3 regions of the Nocardiopsis sp. KDC1DS13DA1 genome follow, and region 1 is predicted to be linked to each of the others. Evidence: riboswitches for the same ligand, from Rfam matches in the RefSeq annotation. Region 1 holds a riboswitch; each other region holds the start of a gene.
The links. A riboswitch is a leader RNA that binds a small molecule or an ion and turns the genes downstream of it on or off. The one in region 1 is predicted to bind cobalamin.
Positions count from the first base shown of each region.

Region 2: linked by a shared signal. The riboswitch ahead of ACTVAJ_RS28455 (CoA-acylating methylmalonate-semialdehyde dehydrogenase) and the one ahead of ACTVAJ_RS22135 (energy-coupling factor ABC transporter permease) in region 1 are both predicted to bind cobalamin.
Region 3: linked by a shared signal. The riboswitch ahead of metE (5-methyltetrahydropteroyltriglutamate--homocysteine S-methyltransferase) and the one ahead of ACTVAJ_RS22135 (energy-coupling factor ABC transporter permease) in region 1 are both predicted to bind cobalamin.

Region 1 covers NZ_JBVMUY010000033.1:125,780-134,892, forward strand. The annotation lists gene cbiE (precorrin-6y C5,15-methyltransferase (decarboxylating) subunit CbiE) at 1-335, shown strand, start outside; gene cobM (precorrin-4 C(11)-methyltransferase) at 304-1,086, opposite strand; gene ACTVAJ_RS22115 (precorrin-2 C(20)-methyltransferase) at 1,071-2,576, opposite strand; gene ACTVAJ_RS22120 (precorrin-8X methylmutase) at 2,573-3,241, opposite strand; gene ACTVAJ_RS22125 (nitrite reductase) at 3,238-4,125, opposite strand; cobalamin riboswitch at 4,189-4,393, opposite strand; gene ACTVAJ_RS22130 (protein-L-isoaspartate(D-aspartate) O-methyltransferase) at 4,450-5,112, opposite strand; cobalamin riboswitch at 5,359-5,578, shown strand; gene ACTVAJ_RS22135 (energy-coupling factor ABC transporter permease) at 5,610-6,395, shown strand; gene ACTVAJ_RS22140 (energy-coupling factor ABC transporter substrate-binding protein) at 6,392-6,772, shown strand; gene cbiQ (cobalt ECF transporter T component CbiQ) at 6,780-7,520, shown strand; gene ACTVAJ_RS22150 (energy-coupling factor ABC transporter ATP-binding protein) at 7,556-8,464, shown strand.
Region 2 covers NZ_JBVMUY010000052.1:98,255-108,831, reverse strand. The annotation lists gene ACTVAJ_RS28495 (helix-turn-helix domain-containing protein) at 1-46, opposite strand, end outside; gene ACTVAJ_RS28490 (ATP-binding protein) at 331-792, shown strand; gene ACTVAJ_RS28485 (hypothetical protein) at 924-1,304, shown strand; gene ACTVAJ_RS28480 (hypothetical protein) at 1,439-2,035, shown strand; gene ACTVAJ_RS28475 (hypothetical protein) at 2,246-2,680, opposite strand; gene mmsB (3-hydroxyisobutyrate dehydrogenase) at 2,826-3,785, opposite strand; gene ACTVAJ_RS28465 (enoyl-CoA hydratase/isomerase family protein) at 3,782-4,903, opposite strand; gene ACTVAJ_RS28460 (acyl-CoA dehydrogenase family protein) at 4,903-6,042, opposite strand; gene ACTVAJ_RS28455 (CoA-acylating methylmalonate-semialdehyde dehydrogenase) at 6,053-7,579, opposite strand; cobalamin riboswitch at 7,794-7,980, opposite strand; gene ACTVAJ_RS28450 (TetR/AcrR family transcriptional regulator) at 8,113-8,700, opposite strand; gene ACTVAJ_RS28445 (WD40/YVTN/BNR-like repeat-containing protein) at 9,134-10,237, shown strand; gene ACTVAJ_RS28440 (MoaD/ThiS family protein) at 10,239-10,523, shown strand.
Region 3 covers NZ_JBVMUY010000030.1:131,026-141,602, forward strand. The annotation lists gene ACTVAJ_RS19975 (polysaccharide deacetylase family protein) at 1-683, opposite strand, end outside; gene ACTVAJ_RS19980 (polysaccharide deacetylase family protein) at 808-2,331, opposite strand; cobalamin riboswitch at 2,618-2,829, shown strand; gene metE (5-methyltetrahydropteroyltriglutamate--homocysteine S-methyltransferase) at 2,975-5,257, shown strand; gene ACTVAJ_RS19990 (DUF3558 domain-containing protein) at 5,462-6,469, opposite strand; gene ACTVAJ_RS19995 (coiled-coil domain-containing protein) at 7,172-8,254, opposite strand; gene ACTVAJ_RS20000 (methionine ABC transporter ATP-binding protein) at 8,708-9,664, shown strand; gene ACTVAJ_RS20005 (methionine ABC transporter permease) at 9,751-10,392, shown strand; gene ACTVAJ_RS20010 (MetQ/NlpA family ABC transporter substrate-binding protein) at 10,475-10,577, shown strand, end outside.

The DNA of each region.
Region 1 (9,113 bases):
ACGCCGGCCGCCTCGGCGTCCCCGGCCTGCACGTGGTCACCGGCCGGGCGCCGGAGGCCCTGGCCGGGCTCGCCGCGCCCGACGCGGTGTTCGTCGGCGGCGGCGCGACCCGGCCGGGCGTGCTCGAAACCTGCCTGGGGGCGCTGCGGCCGGGCGGCCGGATCGTGGTGCACGGTGTGACGCTGGAGACCGAGCGGCTGCTCGCGGACGCCTACCGCAGCCGCGGAGGGGAGCTGACCCGGATCGCGGTCGAGGCCGCCGCGCCCATCGGCGCGTTCACCGGCTGGACGCCCGCCCGCACGGTCACCCAGTGGTCCCTGGTCCTCGGTCGCTGACCCGGGGGCGGGCCGGATCGTAGAGGAAGGACTCGCCGCCGGTCCGGGGATCGAGCGCCCGCCCCACGAGAATCACCGCCGCCTGCCGGAACCCGGCCTCCTCCACCGCGTCCGCGATGGTGGCGACCGTGCCGCGCAGCACCGACTCGCCCGGCTGGCTGGCCCGGTGGACGACCACGACCGGGCAGTCGGCCCCGTAGGACGGCTCGATCTCGGCCATCAGCTCCCGCACCCGCCTGATCGCCAGGTGCAGCACCAGCGTGGCCCGGGTTCGGGCGAACGCGGCCAGTGACTCCGTCTCCGGCATGGCGGTCGAACGGGCCCGGGTCCGGGTCAGCACCACCGACTGGGCCACCAGCGGCACGGTCAGCTCCCGTCCCGCCAGCGCCGAGGCCGCGGCGTAGGCGGGCACCCCGGGCGTGACGTCCCAGGGGACCCCGCGCGCGTCGAGCCGCCGGGTCTGTTCGGCCAGCGCCGAGTAGAGCGAGGGGTCGCCGGAGGTGAGCCGCACGACGTCCCGGCCCGCCGCGTGCGCGGTGACCAGGTGGTCGGTGATGCGGTCCAGGTCCAGGCCCTGGGTGTCGACCAGCTCGGCGCCGGGCGCGCAGTGGGCGAGGACCTGCGGGTCCAGGTACGTGCCGGGGTAGAGCACCGTGTCGGCCCCGGCGAGCATCCGCGTGGCGCGGACGGTCAGCAGGTCGGCGGCTCCGGGCCCCGCCCCCACGAAGTGCACGGTCACGGCCGCACCCACCTGGGGGTCCAGACGCGGCCCGCCCCGGAGACACGTGTTCCGGACGCGCCGACGATGAGCAGGCAGCGCATGTCCACGGCGGCCGGGTCGAGGGCGCCCAGGGTGGTCACGGTCAGGGACTCGCCGTCCCGGCCGACACTCCGGCCGACGACGACCACGGTGTCGGGCCCGCGGTGCTCCAGCAGGATCCGGCGGGCGGTCGCCACCTGCTCGGTCCGGGACCGGGACGCCGGGTTGTACACCGCCAGCGCCAGGTCGGCCTCGGCGACGGCGCGCAGCCGCCGCTCGATCACCTCCCACGGCTTGAGGCGGTCCGAGAGGCTCATCACCGCGAAGTCCCCGCCGATCGGCGCGCCCGCCCGGGCGGCGACCGCCTGGACGGCGCTGACCCCCGGCAGCACCCGGACGGGCACGTCGCGCAGGCCCGGTTCCTCGGCCGCCTCGAACACGGCGGTGGCCATGCCGAAGACACCGGCGTCCCCGCCGGAGACCACGGCGACGCGTTCGCCGCGCCTGGCCAGGTCGAGGGCGAGACGCGCGCGGTCGAGCTCGACGGTGTTGCCGGAGGAGTGCCGGGTGAGTCCGGGGCGCTGCGGCACCCGGTCGACGTAGGGGCCGTAGCCCACGACGTGGTCCACCTCGGCCAGCGCCGCGGACGCCTCGGCGGTCAGCCAGTGGTCGGGTCCCGGGCCCAGGCCCACGACCAGGAGTTCGGCCGCCGGTCCCGTGGGCTCGGCCTCCGGGCCCGTCCCCGCGCCGCCGCCGCGCGACCGCCTGCCGTTGCGGCTGTCCCCCGTGACCAGGACCAGCGAGAAGTAGGGCACCGTCGCCGGGTCGACCTCCGCGACCGGCAGCCGCCGCTCCCCCTCCATCGAGGCGCGCTCGACGTAGACCGCGTGCTCCAGCCGCCCGGCCGCCGCCAGGGCGCGTCGGATGGCGGGGAAGGTCCGGCCCAGTTTCATGATCACGGCCGCGTCGGTGTCGGCCAGACGCCGGGCCAGCTCCGGTTCGGGCAGGGTGCCGGGCAGCACGGTGAGCACGTCCGTCTGCCGGGCCAGCGGGGCGGACGCGGCGGCGGCGAACGCCGGGACCCCGGGCACGACCTCGGTCGCGTACCGCTCGGACAGCCGGTCGTGCATGTACATGAACGACCCGTAGAACAGCGGGTCGCCCTCGGACAGCAGGACGACGTCGCGGCCCGCGTCCAGGTGGGCGGCCAACCGCGCGGCGGAGGCCTCGTAGAAGTCGGCCAGCGCCCCGGCGTAACCGCCCGGGTGGTCGGTCGCGCCGGTGGTCACCGGGTAGGTGAGCTGTTCCTCGACCGCCGTGTCCGGGATCAGGTCCCGGGCGATGCGGCGGGCGTTGGACTCCTTGCCGACCCCGGCGTGGTAGGCGACCACGTCGGCTCCGGCGATGAGCCTGGCCGCCTTGAGGGTGATCAGCTCGGGGTCCCCGGGACCGACCCCGACGCCGTGGAAACGACCGGTCACCTCTCCTCCTCCTTGGCGAGTGCGTTCAGGGCCGAGGAGGTCATCGCGGAGCCTCCGCGGCGACCGCGGGTGGTCACGTAGGGGATGTCGACGCCGTGCCGGTCCGCGAACTCCGCCAGCGCCTGCTTGGACTCGGCCGCGCCGACGAAGCCGACCGGGCAGCCGACGATCGCGGCAGGGCGCGGGGCGCCGTCGACCAGCATCTCCAGCAGGTGGAACAGGGCGGTGGGCGCGTTGCCGACGGCGACCACGGCGCCGTCGAGCAGCGGCTCCCACAGGGACACCGCGGCCGCGGTACGGGTGGTGCCCCACTCCCGGGCGAGGGAGGGGACGCGCTCGTCGCCGAGCAGGCACAGCACCTCGTTGTCGCACGGCAGGCGGCTCGCGGTCACGCCGGCGGCCACCATGGTCGCGTCGCACAGGATCGGCGCACCGGCCCGGAGGGCGGAGCGCGCCGCCGGGACCAGGTCGGGGTGGACCACCAGGTCGTCGGCGAGGTCGACCTGGCCGGTGCCGTGGATCATCCGCACGGCGAGCCGTTCGGCGTTGGCGGGCAGGTGGTCGAGCCGGGCCTCCCGCCGGATGACGGCGAAGGAGTCGGCGTAGATCGCGGGTCCGTCGTCGACGTAGGCGTAGTGCCGGTTCGGCCGGCTCGGTGCGGTCACTGTTCCCCTCCCGGGATGAGGACGCCGCGCCAGGGCGTGACGACGAGTGCGTCGGACTTCGCGGCGGCCGCCTCCCCGGCGAGTGCCGCGACGGCGGAGCGGTCCAGGCCCGCCCCGGGGACGGGGACGTGCCGCCCGCCCCCGGCCAGCGGGCCGTACGGCAGCGGCGGTGCGGGGTCCGGCAGCCGGGGGTCCGGCGTGACCGGGTCGGTCAGCGGCGACGGGAGCTCGGCGACGTGCCAGGCCGCGGTGGGGCCGTCGCCGCGCCGCGCCAGGAACGCGTCGGCCCACCGGACGAGTACGTCGGCGGCCCCGTCGAGCGGGGTCAGCGGCCCCCAGCCCTCCCCGACCCTCAGTTGGGCGACGTGCCCGTCGAGGGCGACCAGCCCCAGGTCGCAGGAGCGCTCCAGCAGGTCGCCGCGGCCGTCGTCCAGGACGAACAGGAAGCGTCCGGGAAGGGCGGCGCGGCGGGGGTCGGCGCACAGCAGTGCGTCCAGCGCGGCGGCGAGGGGACGCAGGTCGGCCCGGCCGTCCGCCACCGCCCCCGAGGGGCCCGTGCGCGGGGAGACCATGATGTTGCGGACCAGTTCGTGCGTGCGCGAGGGCAGCAGGCCGGTCCCCTCCAGGGCCCGGAGCGCCTCGGGGGCCAGCCGCCCGTCACACCCGGGCAGGGCGCGCAGCTGCACGTTGGCCCGGCCGGTGACGTGGATCCGGCCGTCACCGTACTCTTCGGCCGCCTCGGCCAGGGCCGACAGCGAACGGACGGGAAGCCGGCCGCCGACCAGGCGGAGCCGGACCAGCAGACCGTCGTCCGCCGGCCAGGGGCGCAGCGCGCCGGGGCAGCGGTCACGCCGGGTACGGAGGGAGGGGGACGGGGAGTCCATCGGGGATGCGTGTGTCCTTCGGGTCGGGGACCCATGCGCGGGGTCCGCGGATGACCTGGCGGCCCTTCACCGCCAGTGCCAGCAGGTCTTCGGACTCGGGGTCGGCCGGAGCGGAGCGCCTTCCCGGAGCTGTGCTCCAGTGGCTGTCCCGGGAAGCGCCTCCCCGGAACGTGCCCGCCCGTCACCCTCACCGCTGCGCGTCAGTCCCGGACTCTCACCGGGTTCCCTGTTCCACGGGGTGGAGATTCACTGGCCCGACGAGGGTACCCCGCCCGCTCCGGAAGACCGGTCCGGGGCCCTGCACCCCGGCGGCGGCGGAGGGGGTCAGCCGTCCTCCCACCCCTCCGGGAGCGGGTAGCCGTGCTCGCCGTGCAGGCGGACGAACCGGGCACGGATCACCGAGGCGCGGCGCTCCAGCCCCCGGCCGGTGCGCTCGAACAGCACCACGTCCTCGTCCCCGCCGGTGCCGATCGGCTGCACCAGACGCCCTCCCACCGCCAGCTGGTCGACGAGCGGCGGGGGGACCCGGGGGTGGGCGGCCGAGACCAGGACGGCGTCGAAGGGCGCCTCGTCGGGCATCCCCAGCGTCCCGTCGCCCACGAACAGGGCGACGTTGGCCACACCCAGGCCGTCGAGCCGGGTCCGGACGCGCCCGACCATCCCGGGCCACAGGTCGACGCTCACCACCCGCGCCGCCAGCCGGGCCAGCAGGGCGGTCTGGAAGCCGGAGCCCGTCCCGACCTCCAGCACACTCTCGTCCCCGGTCAGCCCCAGGGCCTCGATCATCGCGGCCGACAGGGACGGCTGCGTGGTGACCTGTCCGTGCCCGATGGGCAGGGGACGGTCCTGGTAGGCCTGCTCCCGCTGGGCGGCCGGGACGAACCGGGCGCGCGGAACTTTGGCGAACGCGGCGAGCACGCGTTCGTCGCGCACACCCGTCGCCCGCACCGCGCGGACCAGGTCCTCCGGGGTGGCACTCCACCGCACCTGAACCGCTCCCCCTCTCAGGGAACGAGTGCCGGGGCCGACCCCAGCGCCGGCGCGGGGCCCCAGGGCGGTCGCGCCGGGGAGGGACGGTCGCCTGTCGACACACAGCCTAGTACCGACGGCGGATGTCGCGCGGCGACTCACCACCAGTTCAGCGGGGGTCCGGAGCCGTGGAACGCGCCCGTCGCGCGTGGTTCCGGGCGGGTCCGGCGCCCCCGCCCTTATTGCCAAACCCCGGGTCCGGGCATACGTTCAGGGGGCCGTGGTGTTCGGGAAGTCCGGTGCGAATCCGGCGCGGCCCTCGCCACTGTGTACGGGAAGCCCTCGCGTCCCGCGTGCGACCGGATCCGTCCGGCGGCGCGGCCACACGCCACTGGGTCAGCACCTCACCGGTGCCGACCTGGGAAGGCGGACGCGGGGGCGGTGACCCGGCAGCCAGGAGACCGGCCACGGCGCTGATGACCGCCCACGAGGTGCTGGAGATTGGTCCCCCACATATGCATATACCCGAAGGCCTGCTGCCCCCGCTGCACGCCGCCGCCTGGACGGCGGCCGCGACACCGTTCATCGTCCACGGCGTCCGCTCACTCACCCGCGAGGTCCGCGCCAACCCCGACGCCAAGCTGCTGCTGGGCGCCTCCGGCGCCTTCTGCTTCGTCCTCTCGGCACTGAAGATCCCCTCGGCGACCGGGACCAGCTCCCATCCCGTGGGGGTCGGCCTGGGATCGGTGCTCTTCCGACCGCCGGTCATGGCGGTCCTGGGCACCGTCACCCTGCTCTTCCAGGCCCTGCTGCTCGCGCACGGCGGGCTGTCCACCCTCGGAGCCAACGCCTTCTCGCTCGCGGTGGTCGGGCCGTGGGTGGCCTACGGAGCGTTCCGGCTCCTGCGTTCGGCCACCGCCCGGCTGTCCGAGGGACTGTCGGTCTCGGTGTCGGTGTTCGCGGCGGCGTTCTCGGCCAGCCTGGGCACCTACACCGTCACCAGTCTCCAGCTGGCCCTGGCGCACCCGGATCCGGAGAGCGGGATCCTGGGCGCGTTCGTCAAGTACGCGACGATCTTCTCCCTCACCCAGATCCCGATCGCGGTCATCGAGGGCCTGGTCACCGTGGCGGTGGTCCGGATCCTCACCTCGGTGAGCCGCGGCGACCTGGTCCGGCTCGGGGTCCTGCGCGCGTCCGCCGCGCCCCCGTCAGCGGCACGGGCCGAGTCCCCGTCAGGGGAGCGGAGCACGGCCGCTCCCGCCGCCACCGCCGAGGACCGGGAGAAGGGGACCACCGAATGAGCGACCCGAACAAGCCCCGCGCGTGGGTGACCTGGCTGCTGCTGGGCGCCGTGGCCGTGGTGGCGGTGCTGCCGTTGCTGACGGGGGCCGCCGACCACCTGGAGGAGCCGTTCGCCGGAGCCGACGGTGAGGCCGAGAGCCTGGTGAACGAACTGAACCCCGAGTACGAGCCGTGGCTGTCGCCCGTGGTCGAGCTGCCCTCGGGGGAGGTCGAGTCCGGGCTGTTCGCCCTCCAGGCGGCGATCGGCGCCGGAATCGTCGGCTACGCCCTCGGAGTGGCCCGCACACGGTCCCGGCTCCGGCCCCAGGAAGGGCCCGCCGCCGTCGGAACCGGAACCGGATCCCCGGAGCCGGGCGCCGACGCCTCCGACGGCTGACCCCCCCGTGACACCGATCGACACCGCCGCCTACCGGAGCCGGTGGCGGCGGTACCACCCCGCCGTCAAGGCGGTCCTCTGCGGCGGGCTGCTGGGGTGCGCCCTGCTGCTGCCGCCGTGGCCGGGCGCCGCGCTGGTGGTGGCGGCCACCCTGGCGGCGGCGTTCGCCGCCCGTGTCCCCCCGGGACTGCTGGCACGCGTGGCGGCCGCGCCGCTACTGTTCGTCGCCACCAGTGCGGCTCCCCTCCTGGTCACGGTGGGCGGTCCGGAGACGCTGGGCTGGGCCGAGGGCGGGGCGGCCCGGGCCGCCGAGGTCATGGCGCGCGCGTCCGCCGCGGTCGGCACCCAGCTCCTGTTCGTGCTGACCACCCCCGTGGCCGACCTGCTCGCCCGACTGGCCCGGACCCGGCTGCCGACCGCCCTGGTCGAGGTGGTCGCCCTGACCTACCAGATGCTGATGGTGCTGCTCCAGACCGCCCAGCGGGTCGCGTCCGGTCAGGCGGGGCGGCTCGGCTACCACTCCCGGCGGGTCGGGGTCCGCTCGGCGGGGGCGCTGGGCGGGGTGCTCCTCGTCCGCTCCCTCGACCGGGCGCGGCGGCTCCAGGAGGGGCTGGCCTGCCGCGGGTACACGGGGCGGCTCACCGTCCAGGTCGCCCAACAGCGGGTCCGGCCGGTGGAACTGGCCGCGGCCGCAGCTCCGCCGCTGCTGGTGGCCGCCCTCTCCCTCGCCCACGCGGTCCTGCTGTGAGCAGCGGACCCGCCGACGATCTCCAGGAGACACGCATGCGCGCCCGACCTCCGGGGCCCGACCCCCGTGCCGCCGCGGCGGCCGATCCCGCGCCCTTGGGCCACGACGGCACGCCCGTCCTGGCCGGACGGGGGCTGCACTACGACTACGAGGACACCGGTTCCGCGGTGTCCGGGGTGGACGTGCGGATCCACCCCGGCGGGCTGTTGGCGGTGCTGGGCCCCAACGGCGGCGGCAAGACCACCCTGCTGCGCCTGCTGGCGGGCAGCCTGGCCCCCACCCGGGGATCGGTGCTGCTGGACGGTGAACCGCTGCCGCGCGGTCGGCGCGGACGCGACCGGTTGCGCCGCCGGGTGCAGATGGTCTTCCAGGACCCCGACGACCAGTTGTTCTCCGCCACCGTCGGCCAGGACGTCTCGTTCGGTCCCCTCAACCTCGACCTGCCCGCCGACCGGGTCCGCGAACGGGTGGACTGGGCGTTGGCCGCGCTCGGCATCACCGGGCTCGCCGACCGCCCCACCCACCTGCTCTCCTACGGTCAGCGCAAGCGGGTGGTGCTGGCGGGGGCGATGGCGATGCGCCCCGACGTGCTGATCCTGGACGAGCCCACGGCGGGCCTGGACCCGGAGGGGGTGGTGGAGCTGGTGTCCACCCTGGACGCCCTGCGGGCACGGGGCACCACGCTGGTGGTGTCCACGCACGACGTGGACCTGGTGCACGGCTGGGCGGACCGGGCACTGGTCCTGGACCGGACGGTACTGGCGGCGGGTCCGGCCGGGGAGGTGCTGGGCGACACCGCCCTGCTGGCCCGGGCCCGGCTGCGTCCCGCCTGGGGGCCGCTGGTGGGGCGCGCCCTGCGCGCGCACGGGCTGCTGCCCGACGGCGCAGCCGACCCGGTCGCCCCCGAGGACCTGGCCCGCATCCTCGGGGATCCGGACCGGTGAGCGCTCCCCGTCCCGTCCCGCGCGGCCGGATCACGGGGACCGGAGGGCCGGGCAGGTGATCCGCACCGCCCGCCGAGGTCGGCGACGGAGTCCGCGCGGGACGCGGCGGGAGGTTCGACCGTGCGCTCGCACGCCCCCGGGACGGCGCCGCCGGCCGGACCGTCCGCCGACACGGACGTGAACGCCTCTGCGGACCGGTGCACGTCAACCCCGAGAAACCCGGCACCACCCCCACCCGAGGCAGCGGTGCGCCCAAGGGTGCAACGCTCGCATCACCGCGGCGGAACGCGGGAGCGCGGCCCCACCCCCGGCGGGGCACACCGGTAGCGCACGGTGCGGTGTTCACCGCTGGGGGCCGATCGTCGGCCGCTGATCGCCCTCATCCACGAGAATCGGAGAATGTGCGGAGCGTGGGCACATGGCTGCCCGGTTGCGTCGCGTTCCACCGTGAGGTGCGTTCCTGCGGGCACCCAGGGGTCCTGTCGCTGCCATCGGATGAGAAGTCCGGTGATCTGGTGTCGCCACGTGTTATTTTGTGCCTTTTTGTGTCATTTCGTCCGATCCGCTGTGTTGTCTGGGGTCGTGTGATGCCACCAGGTGTCGTGCCAGTACGGAACTGAAGAGCATGAACGGAGCACACATGGCCGGT
Region 2 (10,577 bases), on a different contig from region 1:
CGCGAGAAAGACCCGAGTTATCGCGAAGACGGGTCAGCTCCGCCATGAGTCGGCGCTGGCGGGCGGTCGGGCTCGGCCGTGCGACCATGCTGCACCTCCTGATTACACGTGAACCGTAACACATTGCATCAATACATCTCTTACTAGATCATATTTCACTACTTATTTCTGCACTATTGCAGTTTTAGATCTCGCCATTCATGCTTGAAGGAGGGCGAGCGCCGACAACGCCGACCGGCGCTCGAATCAGATCACTTGTGCCCCAGGGAGGATTGAATGGATAAATGCGACATTCCGCGACCAAGGCGCGGACAGCACGAGGACCGGCGGGTGGCGGGTGGGTTGCCGGTACACGTGCGGGGTCGGCGGCTGGGGGAATCCACCGCCTACTTCGACGGCACGCCCGATCAGCTCGGGCGCATCCGGACCTGGTGCGGCCAGGCGTCGCGGCTGGACGACGACCTCGCCCTACCGGTCGTCCTCACCATGAACGAACTCGTGGCGAACGCGGCCGCCCACACCGCGTCGGGTGGCCGGTACAGGCGGGTGAAGGTCTCCGTCGAACCGCTCCCCGGCGACGTCATCGTCCTGTCCGTGACCGACGACGGCCCGCGGGCGGGACGCCCGATCTCCGTCCCCCGCCTGGCCAGGCCGGGTGAAGATCTCGACACGTGTGGACGCGGGCTCCAGCTGGTCGCCGCGCTCTCCGAGAAGTGGTGGTGGACCGGCCGCCCCGGCGACTCCCTGACCGTGTGGGCGCTCATCGACCCCGACCGCTACCCCAACATCTGAGGACACCCCAGACCACGGCGGGAAGCGCAGCCCTCGGGCCATGGACACCCGCCGAAAAGAGATGCCCCGGCCGGTGAGTGCAACACCGGTCCGGGGCGCGATCAACCACCTGAAACCCCAAGAGGATGACCATGCACCACCCTAACGGGCGGCACCGCAAACCCGTCGAATCCCTCGCCGCGCGCCTCTGGCAGCTCGCCGCCGCCGTGCTCGCGACGGCCCTGGCCTACCTGCTCACTCCCGAAACCCCCGGGCCCGAACCCCGCGCGATCGCCCCGGCCCCCGCGCGCCCCGCGCTGACCCCGGCGTCCTCGGCGTCCTCGGCGAAGCCCGACGCCCCGGAACCCGGGCCGGACCCCGACGAGGTCGGCGGCGCCCTCGTCCGCCCCTACGTGCTCCCCCTCGTCCCCCGGCCACGATTCCCGGAGGGTGACCTCCTGGCGGGACCGGCACCGGGTGAGTTCGACGAACTGGCCGGGCTCATCCGCCACCACCTCGACCGATCCGGCTGAGCGCGCGCCGCCGAACCGGCTCCCCCTCGCGCGGGAGCCGGTTCCGCCGCACGGGTGAGGCGACCGGGCCACCGCCACCGGGACTCTGGGCGTGGGCCCGCCCGTCCCTCCCCACCCTCCCGAGGAGCCGCACCATGGCCGTTCGCCCGACCGACCATCCCACCCCGCCCACCACGACCGGCCGATCCCGGTGGCGCGACCTGCTCGCCCCCGTCCCCGGCGTGCCCCGATGGGCCGCGGTCGCCGCCTACACCGTCGTCCTGACCGTCGTGCCCTCCGGCCTGTGGCGCAGCCTGGGAAGCTTCACCGAGGCGGGCAGAGCCCACGGCAGGGGACAGATTCCCGCGTGGATCCCGATGGAGGCGTACACCGTCCTCCTGTCGGTCTTCTCCGTCGTGGTCGCCTTCACCGCCGTCGGGTTGGTCGCCGCATGGGGCGAGACCCTCCCCCGGTGGATCCCCGGCATCGGCGGCCGGAGGGTGCCCGCTCCCGCCGCCGTCATCCCGGCCGCGCTCGGATCGACCGTGCTGACGGTGATGTGGAGCGCCGTGTGGATCACGGGACTGTTCGGAGTCACCGTCCAGGGGGATCCGCTGCCGGGCGACTCCCCCACGGTGGAGCTGACCGGCCTGCCGTTGGCCGCGTTCTACGCCGCCTATCTGCCGCTCCTGTTGTGGGGTCCCCTCCTGGGCGCGGTCACCGTCGCCTACTGGCGGCGCCGGTCGGCGTGATCCCCGGCGGGCCCGGCCCCGGCCCGGCCGATCCCGGATGATCCGGGTCTCCCGAGCGTTCCGGGGCGGGCGGCGGCCGTGCGCGCCGCGCGGGAGAGGAACCCCGAACAGTGGCGGGCTACCGGAAGGGGACCGGACCTGGTGGGTGGGCGACCGGGTGACCCGCCGCCGCGTGGGCGACGTCGTCGCCGCCCGCCGCCGCGCCCGGCGTCAGCCGACGGAGCTCTCCGTGGTGTGGAACCACTCCTTGGCGCCCTGACCCTCGACGAGGATCACGACGACGACCAACAGGACGATGCCCAGGACCGCGTTCTGCCCCGTCAGCAGGTTCAGGACGGCGCTCACGAGACCGATCCCGACCAGCAGGCGCAGGAGCGTCTGCGTCCTGGCGCCTCCCCGACCCATGGTCACCAGCACGTAGCCCTCGAAGGCGACCATCGCTGCTCCGATGGCCATGAACAGTGCGACGGCTCCGTAGGGCATCCCGGCCTCGGCCTCCAGAGCGTTCTGGAGACGTCGGTCGCCCGACGCCGCGGCCAGTCCCAGCGTCGCGACACCGTAGACGAGGACGGCCAGGACCACTCTGACGGCGAGGATGACCCGGACCGCCTTGAGGCTTCCGGGCATGGGGAGCAGGGGGGTCATGGAGCTCACTCTCACGGGAGATGACGTTGCACCCGTTTGGACACTCCCCGTGTGTCTACCGTTCCGTAAAGTTCGCCCCTCCGCCGACACGGCGGAACGCCCCCGCGCGCCGAGCACGCGGAGGCGTTCGTGGACCCCGGTCCGGTCAGGAACCGCCGGTCGGCGCACCCTCCGGGCCGCCGTCCGCCCCGGCGACGTCCGACTGACCGGAGCGCTCGCGGATGGCGTTGACGATCGCGGAGAAGTCCCGCTCGGTCTCCAGCCCCTCGGCGAAGGCCGAGTAGATCCGGGCCGCGTGCAGCCCGATCTCGGCCTCCACCCCCGTGTCGCGCAGCGCGTTGGCCGCCAGGCCCAGGTCCTTGGCCATCAGCGACGCGGCGAACCCGGGCAGGTAGTCCCGGTTGGCCGGGCTGGTCGGGACCGGCCCCGGCACCGGGCAGTTGGTGGTCAGCGACCAGCACTGGCCGGACGCGGTCGAGACCACGTCGTACAGCGCCTGGTGGGTGAGCCCCAGCCGCTCGCCGAGCACGAACGCCTCGCTGACCGCGATCATCGACGCGCCCAGCACCATGTTGTTGCAGATCTTCGCGGCCTGCCCGCCGCCGGGCCCGCCGCAGTGGACCACCTTGCGGCCCATCGCCGACAGCAGTGACTCCACGTCGGTGAAGTCGGCGCCCTCCGCCCCCACCATGAAGGTGAGCGTCGCGGCGGTCGCGCCCACGACCCCGCCCGAGACCGGGGCGTCCACGGCGCGGTGACCGGCGGCGACGGCCTCGGCGTTGGCGGCGCGGGCGTCGGCCACGTCCACGGTCGAGCAGTCGACGAAGAGCGTCCCGGGGCGGGCGGCGGCCAGCAGCCCCGCGTCCCCGTCGGCGCCCAGGTAGGCGGCGAGCAGGTGTCGGCCGCTCGGCAGCATCGTGACGACCACGTCGGCCTTGGCGACCGCGTCCACCGCGCTGTCGGCGACGCGGACGCCCGCCTCGGCGGCCTTGGCGAGGGCCTCGGGCACCAGGTCGAACCCGGTGACCGTGTGCCCGGCGGTCACGAGGTTGGCGGCCATCGGCCCACCCATGTTGCCCAGTCCGACGAACGCGACGGCGGTCATGCGCGGCTCCCCTCGTCGATGAGTCCCAGTGGTCCGTCCGGCGCGGCCGTGAAGAACCGCGCCACGTGGCTGTCGGACACCTCCGCCAGCCGGTCCGGCGTCCACGTCGGGTTCCGGTCCTTGTCGATCACCTGCGCACGCACGCCCTCGACCAGGTCGGGTGAGGACAGCAGGGCGCACGAGACCCGGTACTCCTGTTCCAGGACCGCCTCCAGCGTGGGCAGTTCCCGGGCCCGGCGCAGCGCCGCGAGGGCGACCTTCACCGAGGTGGGCGACTTGCTCTCGATGACGTCGGCGGCGCGCGCGGCGTCCTTGTCACCGTGGGAGCGCAGCCGGTCGACGATCTCCTCGGCGGTGTCGGCGGAGTAGCAGGCGTCGATCCAGTGCCGGGAACCGGCCAGGTCACCGGCCGGGGCGGTCTCGGCGAACCGGCCGACGGCGTCGGCGACGTCCCCGGCGGAGGCGGCCTTGGTGAGCGCGTCGGCCAGGTCGGCCAGCCGCTCGGACGGGACGAAGTGGTCGGCGAACCCGGTGTACACGGCGTCCCCGGCGCCGACCGAGCCGGCGGTCAGGGCCAGGTGCGTACCGGTCTCCCCGGGGGCCCTGGACAGGAGGAAGGTACCGCCGACGTCGGGCACGAACCCGATGGTGGCCTCGGGCATGCCGACGGTGGAGCGCTCGGTGACCACGCGGACGCTCCCGTGCGCGGACACCCCCACCCCGCCGCCCATGACGACGCCGTCCATGAAGGCGACGTAGGGCTTGGTGAACCGGGCGATGTGGGCGTTGAGCAGGTACTCGTCGCGCCAGAAGGCGGCGGCCTCGCGGCCGTCCGCCCTGGCGCTGGCCTGGATGGAGCGGATGTCGCCGCCCGCGCACAGGCCGCGCTCCCCCGCCCCGTCGATGAGCACGGCGGCCACGGTGTCGTCGCCCTCCCACGCGGTGAGGGCGGCCTCGGCGTCCCGCACCATGGCGTGGTTGAGGGCGTTGATCGCGCGGGGCCGGTTCAGGGTGAGTCGGCCGAGCCCGCCCTCGACGCGCGCCAGAACCTCGGCGTCGGGCGGGGTGGGCGGTGCGGCTCCGGTGGACGTGGCGGCGGGTCCGGGTGTCTGGGACATCAGGCGGCCCCGGTGAGTCCGCGAGCGATGATCAGGCTCATGATCTCGTTGGTTCCTTCCAGGATTCGGTGCACCCGCAGGTCGCGGACGATCTTCTCAATCCCGTACTCGGTCAGGTACCCGTACCCCCCGTGCAGCTGGAGGGCCTCGTCGGCGACGGTGTACCCGGCTTCGGTGGCGAACCGCTTGGCCATGGCGCACAGCTGCTGCGCCTCGGGGTCTCCCGCGTCCAGGGCGGCGGCGGCCCGCCACAGCAGGGAGCGGGCGGCCTCCAGCTCCGTGGCCATCTCGGCGAGCCGGAACCGCAGCGCCTGGGCGTTGATCAGCGGTGATCCGAACGCCTCCCGGTCGGCCAGGTAGGCGGTGCTGGCCTCCAGGGCGGCCCGGCCCCCGCCGAGCGAGCAGGCGGCGATCCCGAGCCGGCCGCCGTTGAGGCCGTGCATCGCGATCCGGAACCCGTCGCCCTCCTCCCCCAGACGGCGGTCGGCGGGGACGCGGACGCCGTCCAGGATCACCTGGCGGGTGGGCTGGGCGTTCCAGCCCATCTTGGTCTCGTTGGCGCCGAAGGACAGTCCCGGGTCGTCGCGGTGGACGACGAACGCGGACACGCCGGAGGACCCGGTGTCCCCGGTCCGGGCCATGACCAGGTACACCTCCGAGGCGCCCGCGCCGGAGATGAACTGCTTGGTGCCGGTGATGACGTAGTGGTCGCCGTCGCGCTCGGCGCGCGTGCCGAGCGCGGCGGCGTCGGAGCCGGCGCCGGGTTCGGTGAGGCAGTAGCTGCCCAGGGTCTGGGCGGAGCAGAGGTCGGGCAGCCAGCGGGCCCGCTGCTCGTCGGAGCCGTAGCGGTCGACCATCCAGGCGACCATGTTGTGGATGGACAGGTACCCGGCGATGGACGGGCAGCCGGTGGCCAGGGCCTCGAAGACGATGGCGCCGTCGAGGCGGGTCAGGCCGGAGCCCCCGGAGCCCTCGCCGACGTACACGCCGCCCAGGCCGAGTTCGGCGGCCTTGCGGAGCACGTCCACGGGGAAGTGCTTGGCCTGGTCCCACTCGACGGCGTGCGGCGCGAGGTGCTCGCGGGCGAAGTCGCGGGCGGTCTCGGCCAGGATGAGCTGGTCCTCGGTGAGTGTGTTCAACTGCGGCCGCCTAGCGCATGACCGGGATCGTGAAGCTGGCGCCCTCCTTGGCCCCGGAGGGCCAGCGGGAGGTGACGGTCTTGGTCCGCGTGTGGAAGCGGATCGAGTCGGGGCCGTGCTGGTTGAGGTCGCCGAACCCGGACCGCTTCCAGCCGCCGAACGTGTGGTAGGCGACGGGGACCGGGATGGGCACGTTGACGCCGACCATGCCGGTGTTGACGCGCTGGGAGAAGTCGCGGGCGGTGTCGCCGTCACGGGTGAAGATCGCGACGCCGTTGCCGTACTCGTGCTCGCTGGGCAGGCGCAGGGCCTCCTCGTAGGTGTCCGCGCGCACGACGGAGAGCACGGGGCCGAAGATCTCCTCGCGGTAGATCCGCATGTCGGTGGTCACCCGGTCGAAGAGGCTGGGGCCGGTGAAGAACCCGTCCTCGTACCCGGGGACGGTGTGCCCGCGCCCGTCCACGACCAGTTCCGCGCCCTCCTCGACACCGAGGTCCACGTAGTTCTCGACCCGCTCCAGGGCCTCGCGCGTGACGAGCGGTCCGAAGTCGGCGTCGGGGTCGTGCGAGGGACCGACCCGGAGCGTCCCGATGCGCTCGGTGAGTCGGGCGACCAGCGCGTCGGCGGTCTCCTGTCCGACCGGGACGGCCACGGACACGGCCATGCAGCGCTCGCCCGCGGATCCGTAACCGGCGCCGAGCAGGGCGTCCACGACCTGGTCGAGGTCGGCGTCGGGCATGACGATCATGTGGTTCTTGGCCCCGCCGAAGCACTGGGCCCGCTTACCGTGCGCGGTCGCGGTCGTGTAGACGTACTCGGCGATGGGGGTGGAGCCGACGAACCCGACTGCGGCCACGCGGGGGTCGGTGAGCAGGGTGTCGACGGTCTCCTTGCCGCCGTTGACGACGTTGAGCACACCCGGCGGCAGCCCCGCCTCCAGGAAGAGTTCGGCGAGGCGGAGCGGGACGGAGGGGTCGCGCTCGGAGGGCTTGAGGATGAACGCGTTGCCGCAGGCGAGGGAGGGGGCGGCCTTCCAGAGCGGGATCATCGCGGGGAAGTTGAACGGGGTGATGCCCGCGACGACGCCCAGCGGCTGGCGGAGGGAGTGGACGTCGATCCCGGTCCCGGCGTTGTCGGTGAACTCGCCCTTGATCAGGTGCGGGATCCCGGCGGCGAACTCGACCACCTCCAGTCCTCGCTGGATGTCGCCGTGCGCGTCGGGGACGGTCTTGCCGTGCTCGGCGGACAGGAGCCGGGCGAGGGTCTCGCGCTCGCCCTCGACCAGTTGGAGGAAGCGCAGGAGGACGCGGGCGCGGCGCTGGGGGTTCCAGGCGGCCCACTCGGCCTGGGCGGCCTCGGCGTCGGCGATGACGGCCTCGGTCTCGGCCCGGTCCGCGAGGGGGACGCGGGCCTGGACGGTGCCGTTGTTGGGGTCGTGGACGTCGCCGAAGGCACCCGACCGCCCGGGGACGTGCTTTCCATGTACGAAGTGCGTGAGTTCGCGGGGCTCGTTGGGTTCGTGGTTCTCACTGACCATGGCGCACCAGCTCTCGTCTGGAGGTGGAGCGGGGCACGGGGGCACGGGGAACGGGGCCGCGATGGTGCGCGGCCGGCCGGGCGGCCCGTGGTGTCGGGTCGCCGGGTTCAGCGGTCGTGCCCGATCGCGGGCCCGGGCGGTGTTCCGTGCCCGGACCGGGTCGCGTGGGCACGTACCGGTGCCATGCGTGCTCGCTCCATCCTCGTGGATCACACGGTTGTCGACAGCCGCGGCCGGTATCCTGACTCCCGGATCAGCGCGCTCTCCCCGCCTTCCCGGCTGACGCCAGTGGCATCACCTGGGAGAGCACTTCCCGGACACAGTGGCGGGACCGTGCTGGACTCTCACCGGCTTCCCTGCACCGCGGCTCTGTGACGCCCACCATATAGTTGGACGTCCAAGTAAATCCAGAGCCCCATGAGTGTGACCCGGGCCACACGAGTGGACGGTGGTGCGGATGGGACCGGACCCCGACGGCCCGGGACGGCGGGAACACGGCCGGGCACGCGCCTGCGCACCCCCACCCGGAAGTGCTACCGGTCCAGTCCGGCGAGGAGCTCGTGGGCCTCGTCCAGGTGGGCGGGGACGGCCTCCGGCGCCCCCGAGAGGCGCATCGCGGTGAGCTCGCAGGCCATCGCGACGTGCGCGGCCAGGACGGCGACGACCTCCGTCGTGCCGGTCTCCACGAGCGCGTTCGCCAGCTTGTCGGCCCGGCACTGCCGCACCAGGAGGTAGCGGGACCTGAGCTCCCCGCTCTCGCGCAGCAGCCGCATCAGCACCGCGGCGTGGTCGGACGACAGACCGGCGTGCGGCCGGGCACCCGCCTCGCGCAGGAGCGCGACCGCGGCGCCGAGATCGTCCCCCACCGGCGTGGACGCCTTCTCCCGCACGTGGGCGCACGCACGGTCGGCCTCGTCCGCGTCGTCGGCGAACAGGACCTGTTGTTTGTCCCCGAAGTACCGGAAGAAGGTGGTACGCCCCACCTCAGCACGTTCGGCGATCTCAGCGACGGTGACGTTGTCGAATCCGCGCTCGGCGAAGAGCTGGAAGGCTGCCGACACGATCAACGCGCGGGCCTTGCGCCGTTTACGGGCGTGGAGGGTGTCCGGGGGGTGGTGCATGAGGCGACCCTATCGAGTGGGAACCCGGCTCTCCGTGAGACGCGGGACCATAAGGACTCTGGTCCCGAAACGCTTCGTGGGCACCGGGGTAGCGGGAAGTCGTTCGGCCGATCTGGTTGCGGACACGGGCGTCGGGCTCGACCGGGGGCCCCACGCGCATGTTCCGGTTGGCCCGGAATTTTATTGCAGAACCGGCGCCGGATGACAACCGCCTTCCGGACGCCGGCCGACGCCGACGTGGAATGTGGTTCCCCACTCACGAAGGTTATGCCACCAGCTGACAGGCCATTCTGCCAGGCGACCGAAATTCTACGCCCAACATAATGGTTAAGTCTCCTAACCGTAGTGGTGTGCGACAGTTCGCACGGCCTCCCGCCGAATGACACCACCCTGTGCCACAGTGGGAGACCTGGCTCACACCCTGGAGTTGGTTATGGCGTACCTCCTGGTCATCGGCACGCGCAAGGGGCTCTTCACCGCGGGGAGCGAGGATCGGCGGACCTGGGAGGTGACCGGCCCCCACCGGCTCGACTCGGCCGACTACGCGAGTATGAGCTCGGTGTACGCCGTCGGGGTCGACCCCCGCTCCGGCCGCATCCTCGCCGGGGCCGAGAGCTCGCACTTCGGCCCGAGTGTCTGGTACAGCGACGACAACGGAGCGTCGTGGCACGAACCGGACACCGCCCCCATCGCCTTCCCCGAGGACACCGACGCCTCGTTCACCCGCGTCTGGCAGTTCGCCTTCGGCTCCGAGCCCGACACGGTGTACGCGGGGGTCGAGCCGCACGCCCTCTTCCGGTCGACGGACGGAGGGCTGAGTTTCACACTGGTGCGCCCCCTCTGGGACCACCCCCACCGCACGGACTGGTTCCCCGGCGCGGGCGGTGGCGCGATCCACACCATCCTGCCGGGACTGCTGGGCTCCGGCGGGCGCTCCCCGGAGGCGATGACCGTCGCCATGTCCACCGGCGGCGTCTACCAGACCCGCGACGCCGGGGCGACCTGGGCACCCGCCAACAAGGGCGTCTCGGCCGTGTTCCTCCCGGACGAGGAACCCGAGTTCGGCCAGTGCGTGCACAAGGTCGCGGCCGCGCCGGACGGGGTCCTCTACCTCCAGAACCACCACGGGGTCTACCGCAGCGCCGACCCCGCCGGGCAGGGGTGGACGTCCATCGAGGGGGGCCTGCCCTCCAACTTCGGGTTCGCCGTGGTCGCGCACCCGGGTCGGCCGGACACCGCGCTCACCTTCCCGGTGCTCAGCCAGGAGGTGCACCTGCCGCCCGGCAACCGCCTGGGCGTCTACCGGACGGACGACGGCGGCGACGGCTGGCGTCCGTTCACCGAGGGCCTGCCGCAGGGCCCCTACTTCGGGATCGTCCTGCGCGACGCGGCCTGCACGGACGGCGCGGACGTACCGGGGTTCTACTTCGGCACCCGGACGGGCGACGTCTACGCCGCCACGGACGACGGGGACCGCTGGCACCAGGTGGCCGCCCACCTGCCCGACGTCCTGTGCGTGCGCGCCGTGGAGGTGTGAGATGCGCGTGACCGTCCACCTGCCGGGTCTGCTGCGGGCCGACGCGGAGGGCGCCGCCCACGTCCCGGTCGTGGTCGCCGACGGCACCGGGTTGCGGGGAGTGCTGGACGCCCTGGCCGACCGGCACCCGGGTCTGGACCGGCGGATCCGCGACGAGCGGGGCGCGCTCCGCCGGTACGTGAACGTGTTCGTCGACGGGGACGAGTGCCGGGGCATCGGCGGCCTGGAGGCGCCGGTCCCCGACGGGGCCGACGTCCGGCTCCTGCCCTCGGTGGCGGGCGGCTGAGCGGTGCCCTCCCGGGCCTGTGCTCCGCCTCGGCCCGGGTGCGAACGCCCCGAG
Region 3 (10,577 bases), on a different contig from region 1:
CCGTCGTCGAACTCCACGACCAGGTCGCCGTCGGCGTTGAAGCCGAGGGAGTCGTAGCTGGCCCGGATCGGGAAGAGGCTCCCGGTGTCGACGTCGGGGCGGTCGGCCAGGTCCGCGCGGACGATCCCGTTCAGCTCCGCGAGCGCCTCCTGCCCGGCGAGCAGCTCCGAGGAGTAGCGGGTCAGCCCGGTCGCGGAGTCGTACCAGTACGTCTCGTAGCCCTGCCGCAGCCCGTGCAGGTCCTCCTCGGTGCGGGTCAGGCGCACACCCAGTACGCCGTCACCGGCGGCGGTGACCTCCCAGCCGACGGTCAGGGACACCGGGTCCCGGCTGGCCCCCCGGAAGTCGAGCACCTCCCGGTCCACGAGTGCGGCGAGCCCGTCGGCGAACTCCGGGGCACCCTCGAACTCCGGGTAGGCGACGGTGATGTCCAGGCCCCCGGGGATGTGGGGATGGCCGCCGTAGTCGGCGGCGTCACCGGTCCACTCGGTGACCGTCCCCCCGGGTTCGTCCAGCACCATGGTGATCCGGTCGGCGGAATCCGCGTCCACGGTGGCCGTTCCGCACGCGGTGGCGGTCAGCGCCAGCGCGACGGCCGCGGCGCCGGACCGGCGCAGGCCGTCCCCCGCGGTGCCCGGAGGGTGGACGCTCTGCTGTTGACGCGCTCGGATCGACGGCTCCACCGGACTTCCTCACCCCTGCCGTACGGTTGGCGGCTGACGGGAGCAAGATAGGTGACCTGGACCACGCGCCCGGGGCGATGGCCACATGTGGCCATCGCCCCGGGCGCGTCCGGCGGCGGGAGCGTCAGTCCCCGACCGGCCCGTCCTGCTGTTCTCCGTCGGTCTCCCGGGCGTCGGTCCCGTCCTCGGGGGCCTCCTCCTCGGGGTGGCCGTCGTGGTAGGCCGATCCGGGGGTCGTGGTCCCGAGCAACTGGGAGACGGTCACCATCGTGTAACCCCGTGCGTCGAGTTCGCGGATGATGCCGTGGGAGGCGTCGACGGTGGTGTCGTGGATGTCGTGCATGAGGATGATCGCGCCGTCCGACGCCCCGCCCAGCGCGCGGCCGGAGACCACGGAGGCGTTCCGGTCCCTCCAGTCGTTGGTGTCCACGCTCCACAGGATCTGGGCGAGCCCCATGTCCTCGGTCACGGAGTCGACGCCCTCGTCGGTGGCGCCGTAGGGCGGGCGCATCAGGTCCATGGTGTAGCCGGTCTCGCGGTACACCTGGGCCTGGACCGTCTCCAGTTCGGCCCGGACCGCCCCCTGCCCCATCGCGGACAGGTCCGGGTGGTTCAGGGTGTGGTTGGCGATCTCGTGCCCCTCGGCGTAGGCGCGCCGCACCGTCCGGGGGTGCTCCAGGACCGGGACGCCGGTCACGAAGAAGGTGGCGCGGGCGTCGTACTCGGCCAGCGTGTCCAGCAGTTCGGGGGTGCGTCCGCCGGGGCCGTCGTCGTAGGTCAGGGCCACGCACCGGGTGTCGGGGTCGGAGCAGTCCACCGCGTCGTCGACGGGGGAGACCAGCCCCGGCCGCTCCCCGGTGGTCCCGTCCTTGTCCGCCTCGGGCGGGCCCGACACGGAGAAGGCCTCCACACCGACGGTCGCGGCGTCACGCGCTCGCACACCCAGGTCCGAGAGGAGCGGCTCGGCCTCCTCCCGGCCGACGACCACGTGCACGGGGCCCTCGTCGACGGCGGCGACCTGTCCGGTGTCGAACTCCACGACCAGGTCGCCGTCGGGGTTGAAGCCCACCGAGTCGTAGAGCGCCGCGACGGGGAGGACGGACGGACCGTCGACGGTGTCCGGGCTCCCCTCCCTGACCAGCGCGTTGAGCCGCTCCAGCTCGTCCTGTCCCGCGATCAGCTCGTTGGACCCGTGCGTCAGGCCGGTGTCGGCCTCGTACCAGTAGGTGCTGTGGCACTCACGGGAGCCCTCGGAGTCGGTTTCGGTGCTGGTCATGCGCACGCCGACCGTGTCGTCGTTGGCCGCGGTCAGGCCCCACTCCGCGGTGTAGGCCGCCGCACCGGGGTTGGCCGCCTCGAAGGCGGCCACGTCGGTGTCGAGGGTGCGGGAGAGGAAGTCGCTCAGCGGTTCGGCGTCGGGCAGGGCGGGATAGGTCACGTCCGCGGAGACGCCGCCGTCGTAGGGCAGCGTCTCCTCCGTCACGTCGACCACGTCGGCGGGATCGACCACCGTCAGCCGGTCGGGTTCTCCGGTCGCGGGAGGTGCGGTGCTCTCCTCCGACCCGTGCGCGGCGTTCTCCGCGGGGTCGGGGCCGGGCAGTACGCCGGATTGGGTGACGAGCAACACCAGCCCAGCCAGCACCGCCATCGCGACCGCAACCGTGACGAGGGGGCGTCGGGTTGCGAGGGTCCGTGGGGACTGCTTCTTCACCAGGGGTTCTCCACGTTCATCGTCAGACGAACGTTCGCGGGGACGGCGGGGGAGGGCCGACCCCACGTAACGCTTATGTCGGGTATGACGCGCGCCACGAGGCTGGGGTTCGCGGTGGGGGTGGCGCGCGGGAATGGGGTTCGCACGCCGGGTGCAGGGGCGCGAGGGGGGCCTCCCTATACTTGCAGGCGTGGAAGGTACGCGCTCCACTTCCGGGCCGGGTGTCACCGGTTCGGAGTGTGGTTCGCGTCGCGAGAGGGAACCCGGTGGGAATCCGGGACTGCCCCGCAGCGGTATGTGGGAACGACAGTCGCCAGAAGCACTGGTAATCCGGTCGGTTCGGTCGGAATCTGGGAAGCGGCGGCCAGTAGGTCGTCGGTGCGCGCACCGACGGTGCCCACGAGTCCGAAGACCTGCCTCCACCCGGCGGCGCACCCGTGCCGTCGGTGGTCCCGTGCCCCGAGGGAGGGCCGAGGGCGGTGACGGACGGGTACGCGCCCCGGGCGCGTACTCCGCGTAGCCGTACCCTCCTCATGCCCTCGTGGCCGGAACCTGGCTTTCGACGAGGGAGAGAAGCTTCATGACCACGCCACCGGCCGGGACGTCGGCTGTGCGCTCCACCGTGCACGGCTATCCGAGGATCGGCCCGCACCGTGAACTCAAGCGCGCCAGCGAGTCCTACTGGAAGGGCCGCACGAGCGCCCGGGAACTGGACGCCGTCGCCGCCGACCTGCGCGAGGGCGTCTACGCCCAACTGCGCGAGGCGGGCGTCGACGACCTGCCCTCCAACACGTTCTCCCACTACGACCACATGCTCGACACGGCGGTCCTCTTCGACCTGGTGCCCTCCAGGTTCGCCTCCCCGGCGGCCGCGGAGGACCGCGACGAGGAGATGCGCCGCTACTTCGCGCTCGCCCGGGGCGAGCAGGGCGCGCCGCCGCTGGAGATGACCAAGTGGTTCGACACCAACTACCACTACCTCGTCCCCGAACTCTCCCCGAGCACCCGTCCCCGCCTCGTCGGTGACAAGCCGGTCGCCGAGTTCCGCGAGGCCGCGGCGGCGGGCTACCACACCCGCCCGGTCCTGGTCGGGCCGCTGACCTTCCTCCTGCTGGCCAAGGCAGCCGACGACGCCCCCGAGGGGTGGGCGCCGATCGATCTGCTCGACCAGCTCCTGGACGCCTACGGCCGCCTCCTGGCCGACCTCAGGGCTGCCGGGGCCACCGAGGTGCAGCTGGACGAACCGATCCTGGCCACCGACGAGGGCCGCGCCGCCGTCGACCGTCTGGAGCGCGTCTACCAGCGTCTGGGCGGCCTCACCGACCGTCCCTCCCTGCTGGTCTCGACCTACTTCGGCTCCATCGGCGCCGCCGCGCTGCGCGTGCTCAAGGAGTCCCCGGTCGAGGCGGTGGGTCTGGACCTGGTGACCGACGCCGAGGGCGTCGACGACCTGGTCAGGGTCTCCGGCCTGGGTTCGACGCGCCTCGTCGCCGGTGTCGTCGGGGGCCGCAACGTCTGGCGGACCGACATCCCCTCCGCCGCGGCCACGCTCGGTACCCTGCTCGCCCTCGCCGACGAGCTGACCGTGAGCACCTCCTGCTCGCTGCTGCACGTGCCGATCGACCTGGACTCCGAGACCTCCCTCGACCCCGAGCTGCGCGCGGCCCTGGCCTTCGCCAAGCAGAAGGCCGAGGAGGTCGCGCTGCTGGGCCGCGTCCTGTCCGAGGGAACCGGTGCCGAGTACGCGGCCGAGGGGACGGACGGCGCCGACCCGGCCTTCACCGACGCCCGGGTGCGCGCCCGCCTCGACGCGCTCGGCCCGGAGGCCTCCGAGCGCCCGCAGGACCGGGGCTCCGCCACGGACACGCCGTTGACCACGACCACGATCGGTTCCTTCCCCCAGACCGCCGAGCTGCGGCGGGCGCGCGCCGCCCACCGCAGGGGCGATCTGGGAGAGGAGGACTACCACCGGATCCTCCGCGAGGAGATCGACCGTGTGATCGCGCTCCAGGAGGAGATCGGTCTGGACGTGCTCGTCCACGGTGAGCCCGAGCGCAACGACATGGTGCAGTACTTCGCCGAGCAGCTGCGGGGCTACGCCACCACGGAGAACGGGTGGGTGCAGTCCTACGGTTCGCGCTGTGTGCGTCCCCCGATCCTGTACGGGGACGTCTCGCGTCCCGAGCCGATGACGGTCGGGTGGATCACCTACGCCCAGTCACGCACCCGGAAACCGGTCAAGGGCATGCTGACCGGCCCGGTGACCATGCTCGCCTGGTCGTTCGTGCGCACCGACCAGCCGCTGGGCGACACCGCCCGACAGGTCGCACTCGCCCTGCGGGACGAGATCGCCGACCTGGAGCGTGCGGGCATCCGCCACATCCAGGTGGACGAGGCGGCGCTGCGGGAGCTGCTGCCGCTGCGTGAGGAGCTGCGGGGGGCCTACCTGGACTGGGCCGTGGGCTCGTTCCGACTGGCCACCTCCGGGGTCGCGCCGACCACGACCATCCACACGCACATGTGCTACTCCGAGTTCGGCCTGATCGTCGGTGGGATCGAGGCGCTCGACGCCGACGTCACCAGCGTCGAGGCGGCGCGTTCGCGGATGGAGCTGGTGGAGGACCTCGGCCGCCGCGGTTACAAGCGGGGGATCGGCCCGGGTGTGTACGACATCCACTCGCCGCGGGTGCCCTCCGTGGAGGAGATCGAGGAGTCGCTGCGCCTGGCGGTCGCGCACATCGACGCGGGCGGCCTGTGGGTCAACCCGGACTGCGGCCTGAAGACGCGCGGGTACGCCGAGACCGAACAGGCCCTGCGCAACATGGTCGAGGCGGCCGCGCGGGTGCGCGCCGACCTGCCCTAGCGCGCTTGTGAGGCCGCACGGGCAGTGAGGGGCGTACCGGGTTCTGCGGGAGGAGCCGAGCCGCCGGCGAGGAACGAGCCGGGCGGAAGCGAGGACGAAGAACCCGGTTCTCCACGCACCGAGCCCCGACGCGAGGTGACGAGCGCACAGAGGACAGGGGGCCGCGGCCGGTCGCCGCGGCCCCCTGCCGTGTCCGGGACGGGATCAGCTGCCCACGAGGGCGAGCGCCTCGGCGCCGACGTTGAGCATGATGTCCTCGGTGTTGTCCGGCAGCACCAGGTCCTCGGTGTCTCCCTCGGAGAGGAACGACGGGCTGACCTGGTACTCGATCCGGATGTTGAGGTTGGCGGAACGGATCAGCAGGACGGCCTGGGGAACCTCGTCACCCACGTAGTCGTAGCGGGTGACGACGTACTGCGCCTGGTCGCCGAGGTCGACCTCGCGGTTGTCCTCGACGCCGTCCGCGATGTAGAGCGAGTAGTCGGTCGCTCCGGTGACGTCCTCCACGGCCGAGCCGAAGTCCTCGGTGGCCTGCTCGACGGAGTCGGAGGCCGAGAACGGCACCGAGTAGGTCAGGCGCAGGGAGGCGTAGTCCTCGGAGTTGTTGCCCTCCGGGGCCTCGGCCAGCGTGCTGGAGCACCGGGAGGTGGCGTCCTGGACGGACTTCTCGCCCTCCTCGGTGAGCAGGAAGTCGGCGTGCACCTGCTCGGTGAAGGCCGCGCACGGCTCGGTGGGAACCCCGTAGGGCGGTTCACCGGCCGGCCCGGCGTTCGGGTCGGGGGCGGGCCCACCGGTCGGGTCGGTGCTCTCCCCGGCGGCCTCGGACGGATCGGTGTTCGGAGGGGGTGTGGGGGAGCCGTTGGTCATGACCGTGACCAGTACCGCGATCACCAGGACGACGATCACGACGCCGCCCACGATGACCACCCACAGGCCGGCCTTGCCGCCGCTCTTGGGGGGCTGGGGCGGAACGAAGCCCGGCCCACCCGGCCCACCCGGCCCACCGGGGCCGTAGGGCGGCTGGGCGCCCCCGTACATCGGCTGCTCGCCACCGGGGTAACCGGGGCCGAAGCCGGGCTGGCCACCGGTACCGGGGTCGCCGTAGGGCCCGCCCTGAGGAGGCTGGGGCTGGCCGTAGGGCGGCTGGGCCCCGTGTTCCCCGCCACCGTAGGGGTTCTGGGGTGGCTGGTTGTAAGGTCCGTTTTCGCTCATGGCTCCCCTCGCCCGGTGGTGTGCTGTGTCGGTGGCGCCCGAGAGCGCCGCTGGGTTCGCGGGTCCGCCGCGGTCCCGGGCCGCCGAAAGTGTGGGGCGGTGACCGTGGAACCGCGGGGGTGAGCCGCCCGATCGTGCCGACCCGTGGGCGAGGACGGATGGCGCGGAACGGAGGATCCCCGGTGTCGTGAGGAGGCCCCTGGTGCCGGGCCGTGCTCCGGGGTCGGATGTGGCACGGTCGTCCCCGCAGGCCAGGGCCGGGACGTGTTGCATCCTAGCTGCGGTGGGTACCCGGGTGGCAGGCGGGATACCGGACAGGTGGGTGAATCGTCACCGATTCGTGTCGCTCACGTGGGATCGGGCGTTCCCTGCGTGCGGGTGGCCGGTTCCGGCCACCGGAACGCGACGCGGTGTCGGGCGCCCCGGTCACCCGGGTCGCGCCACCCCCGCGGGCCCGCCAGGTGTGGGGCGAGGGTGTGCCGCTCCCGGCGCTCATGGAATCGCGCACCCGGGCCGTCGGCCCGCGGCCCCGTGGTGACGGTACCGGTCCCGCCCGCGTTCGGTGCATCCCGTCGCGCCGTTCCGGACGGGCCGGTGGATCCTCCTCCGGACGCCGGCGCGGCTCACGGCCCTCCGGCGGCCGTGCCGGATCCACGGCCGGGCGGGGGGCACACGTGGCACCCCGACCCGTTCCAGCACGCCTCAGAACATCGAGATGTGCACGTGGTCGAAGTGGTTCTCGGTCACACTGCCGCGGTCGGACATGGGGCGCCAGCCCTCGTTGCCGCGCCGGATGTCCCAGATCTCCTGGCGGTAGATGATGTACATGATCCCGAAGTCCTCGGCGTTCTCCTTCGCCCACTCGGCGATCTCGTACCCGCGCTGGACCTGGTTCTCCGAGGGCATCTGGCCGTTGCCGTCGACCATGAAGTCGCAGGCCCGGCCCTTGGGGTGTTCGCCGACCACCCACCCGCCGCTCGCTCGGTAACAGCCGTAGCCGCCGACGTCCCGCCCCTCGCCGAAGCGGGCGAGGACCTCTTCGCGCATCTGTCGCGTACGGGGGGTGATGTTGTCCGGCGGCTCCATCGGCTGGTTGGGGTGGTCGGCGATCATGCGCTGCACCTCGCGCCGGCGGTCCTCCAGTTCGTCCAGGTCCTCCTCGACCTGCTCCAACTCCTCCTGCGCGGTGGCCTGCGCGGCCTCGTCGCGCTCCAGCGCCTGCTCCAGCTGGCCGATCAGGTCCTCGTGGGTGGAGGACAGGTAGTCGATGAGCACCGCGCGGTCGATGATCTCCTCCGGGTCGGAGTCGACGAACAGCGACATCGAGGGGTCGATCCCGTTGGCGGTGTAGGTGGCCACGGCCAGCGACCGCACCTCCGACTGGGCGGCCTCCACCTCCTCGCGCGAGGTCTCGGCGCGGGCCTCGGCGTCCTCGGCCTCCTCCATGACCGCCTCCATGTCCCGCAGCTCACCCTGGAACTCCTCGGTGAGCGCCTCGGCGCGGGAGCGCAGGCTGTCCATGTCCTCCGGCTCGCGCGGCGCGACGGTCGCGCCCGCGCTCTGGGGCACGGCCACCAGGAGGGCGGTCAGGGCGACGCTCAGGGCGCCAGCCGCGGCGCGGGCGGGGCGGGCGACGGGGCCGGACCCGGCGGAGCGGGGCAGGAGGTCGGCCAGTACGTCGTGCCACGTCCACGCACGCGGGTCCGGCGCCCAGAAGTCGGTGAAGGGGTCGTCCCCGGACGCGCGGGAGGTGCCGTCCCCGCGGATCGGATCGTCGGGCTGCACGGTGTGATCGCTCCTCGGGCCCGCGCGTTCTCCGTGGCCGGGAGCGTCGGGCGCTGCTGCTCGTGTGTCCCGGAGCGGGTGTGGGGACCGCCCGGGCCGGGCCCTCGCACACGTGGAACAGCCGCGGCGAGAGTCACGGGATCGTCATGAGTGTAGGCCCGACCGTGCGGATCCGGAAAAGAAGGGGTCAAGCCACCACATCCCAAAATACGCGATGTGGTCAAAATAACCTGATGATGGACAAGGAATGCGCTGATCGGACCCACCCGCACGTGGTTGAGTTGGTCCGGAGACGGCTCCCGCGCGCTCCGGCGCGTCGCCTCCGCGCGACCCCGGGCCCTCCGTACGCTCGGACGCGGGCGTCGAAACCGCGCTGAGTCCGGCCCCGGGCGATCCCCGCGGGCGCCGAGACACCACCGCTGAGACGTCGATGGGAAGACCGTGATTGACGCAGTGGGCCTGCACAAGGCCTACCGGTTGAACAAACACCGGGTGAGAGCCCTCAACGGCGTCGACCTGCGTGTCGGGTCCGGGGAGATCTACGGGGTCGTCGGGCAGAGCGGCGCGGGAAAGAGCACCCTGCTGCGCTCGGTGAACCTCCTGGAGCGCCCCGACTCGGGAACGGTCGCGGTCGACGGCCAGGAGCTGACCTCGCTGCGCGGCGCCCGCCTGCGGGCCGCCCGCCGGGGGATCGGTATGGTCCACCAGCACTTCGCCCTGCTGTCCTCGCGCACGGTCGCGGGCAACGTCGGCTTCCCGCTGGAGGTCGCCGGTGTGGACCGCGCCCGCCGCCGTGCCCGTGTCGGGGAACTCCTGGAGCTGGTCGGACTGGGCGACAAGGCGCGGGCCTACCCCTCCCAGCTGTCAGGGGGGCAGAAGCAGCGCGTGGGCATCGCCCGCGCCCTGGCCTCGGCGCCCAAGGTCCTGCTCAGCGACGAGGCCACCTCGGCCCTGGACCCGGCCACCACCGAGTCGATCCTCGCCCTGCTCGGCCGCCTGCGCGACGAGCTGGGGCTGACCATCCTCCTGATCACCCACGAGATGGACGTGATCAAGCGGATCTGCGACTCCGCGGCCATCATGGAGGGCGGCGCGTTCCTCGAGTCCGGCCGGGTCCTCGACCTCATCGGGACGCCGGGCTCCCTCCTGGCGCGCTCCCTGTTCCCCATCCCCGCGGGCGGCGGTCCCGACACCGTGGTCGTCACCTACCCGCGCTCCTTCGACGAGCCGCTGATGTCCGAGCTGACCCGCCGCTTCGACGTCGACGCCAACATCCGCGGCGGCGGCGTCGAGCGGGTGGCGGGCCAGTCCGTGGGCCGCCTGAGCGTCGACGTGCGCGGTGCCCGCCGCGCCGAGGCGCTCACCTTCCTGTCCGAACACGGTCTGCTGGTCGAGGAGGCCGGAAAGTGATCGACTCCGCCCTGGCCCTCGCCCCGACGGCCGAACCGACGGGCGCGTGGGACGCCGTGGTCGCCTTCGTCCGGGACTGGCCCCAGATGTGGCCGAACCTGTGGCTGGCCACGATGGACACGCTCTACATGGTGTGGTGGGCGACCCTCTTCAGCGCCCTGTTCGGTCTGCCCCTGGGCGTGCTCCTCGTGGCGACCGACCGCGGCGGTCTGACCCCGGCCCCGGCGGTGCGCGCCGTACTCGGTGCCGTGGTCAACATCGGCCGCTCCGTGCCGTTCATCGTCCTCATGGTCGCGGTGCTCTCCCTCACCCGTTTCCTGGTCGGCACGAGCCTGGGGCCCACGGCCGCGGTCGTCCCCCTGACCATCGGCGCGATCCCCTTCTTCGCCCGCCTGGTGGAGACGGCCCTGCGCGAGGTGGACCGGGAGGTGGTCGAGGCCGCGCACGCCATGGGCACCCGCAAACTCACCATCGTGGGCAAGGTGCTGCTGCCCGAGGCCCTGCCGGGGCTGGTCGCCGGTCTGGTGATGACCGTGGTCACCCTCATCTCCTACTCCGCGATGGCCGGTGCGATCGGCGGAGGGGGCCTGGGCGACCTGGCCATCCGCGAGGGCTACCAGCGCTTCAACGACCACTACCTGTGGGCGACGGTCATCCTGCTCGTGGTCATCGTGCAGGCCTGCCAGAGCCTGGGCGACCTGGTGGTGCGCCGCCTCTCGCGGCGCTGACGGCCGGCCCCGTCCCCGAGCCCCCGACCCCCCCTCCTCCCCCCCGCAGAGGTGTCCACGTCCCGTGGGAAGGGAGACGGTGATGGTAGGGAGCACGAAGGCGCGTGCGGGCGCGGCCGCCGGGGTGGCGGTGGCGCTGCTCGCGGCCTGTGGGAGTCCCAGTGAACGCGCCGAGGAGGAGAGCG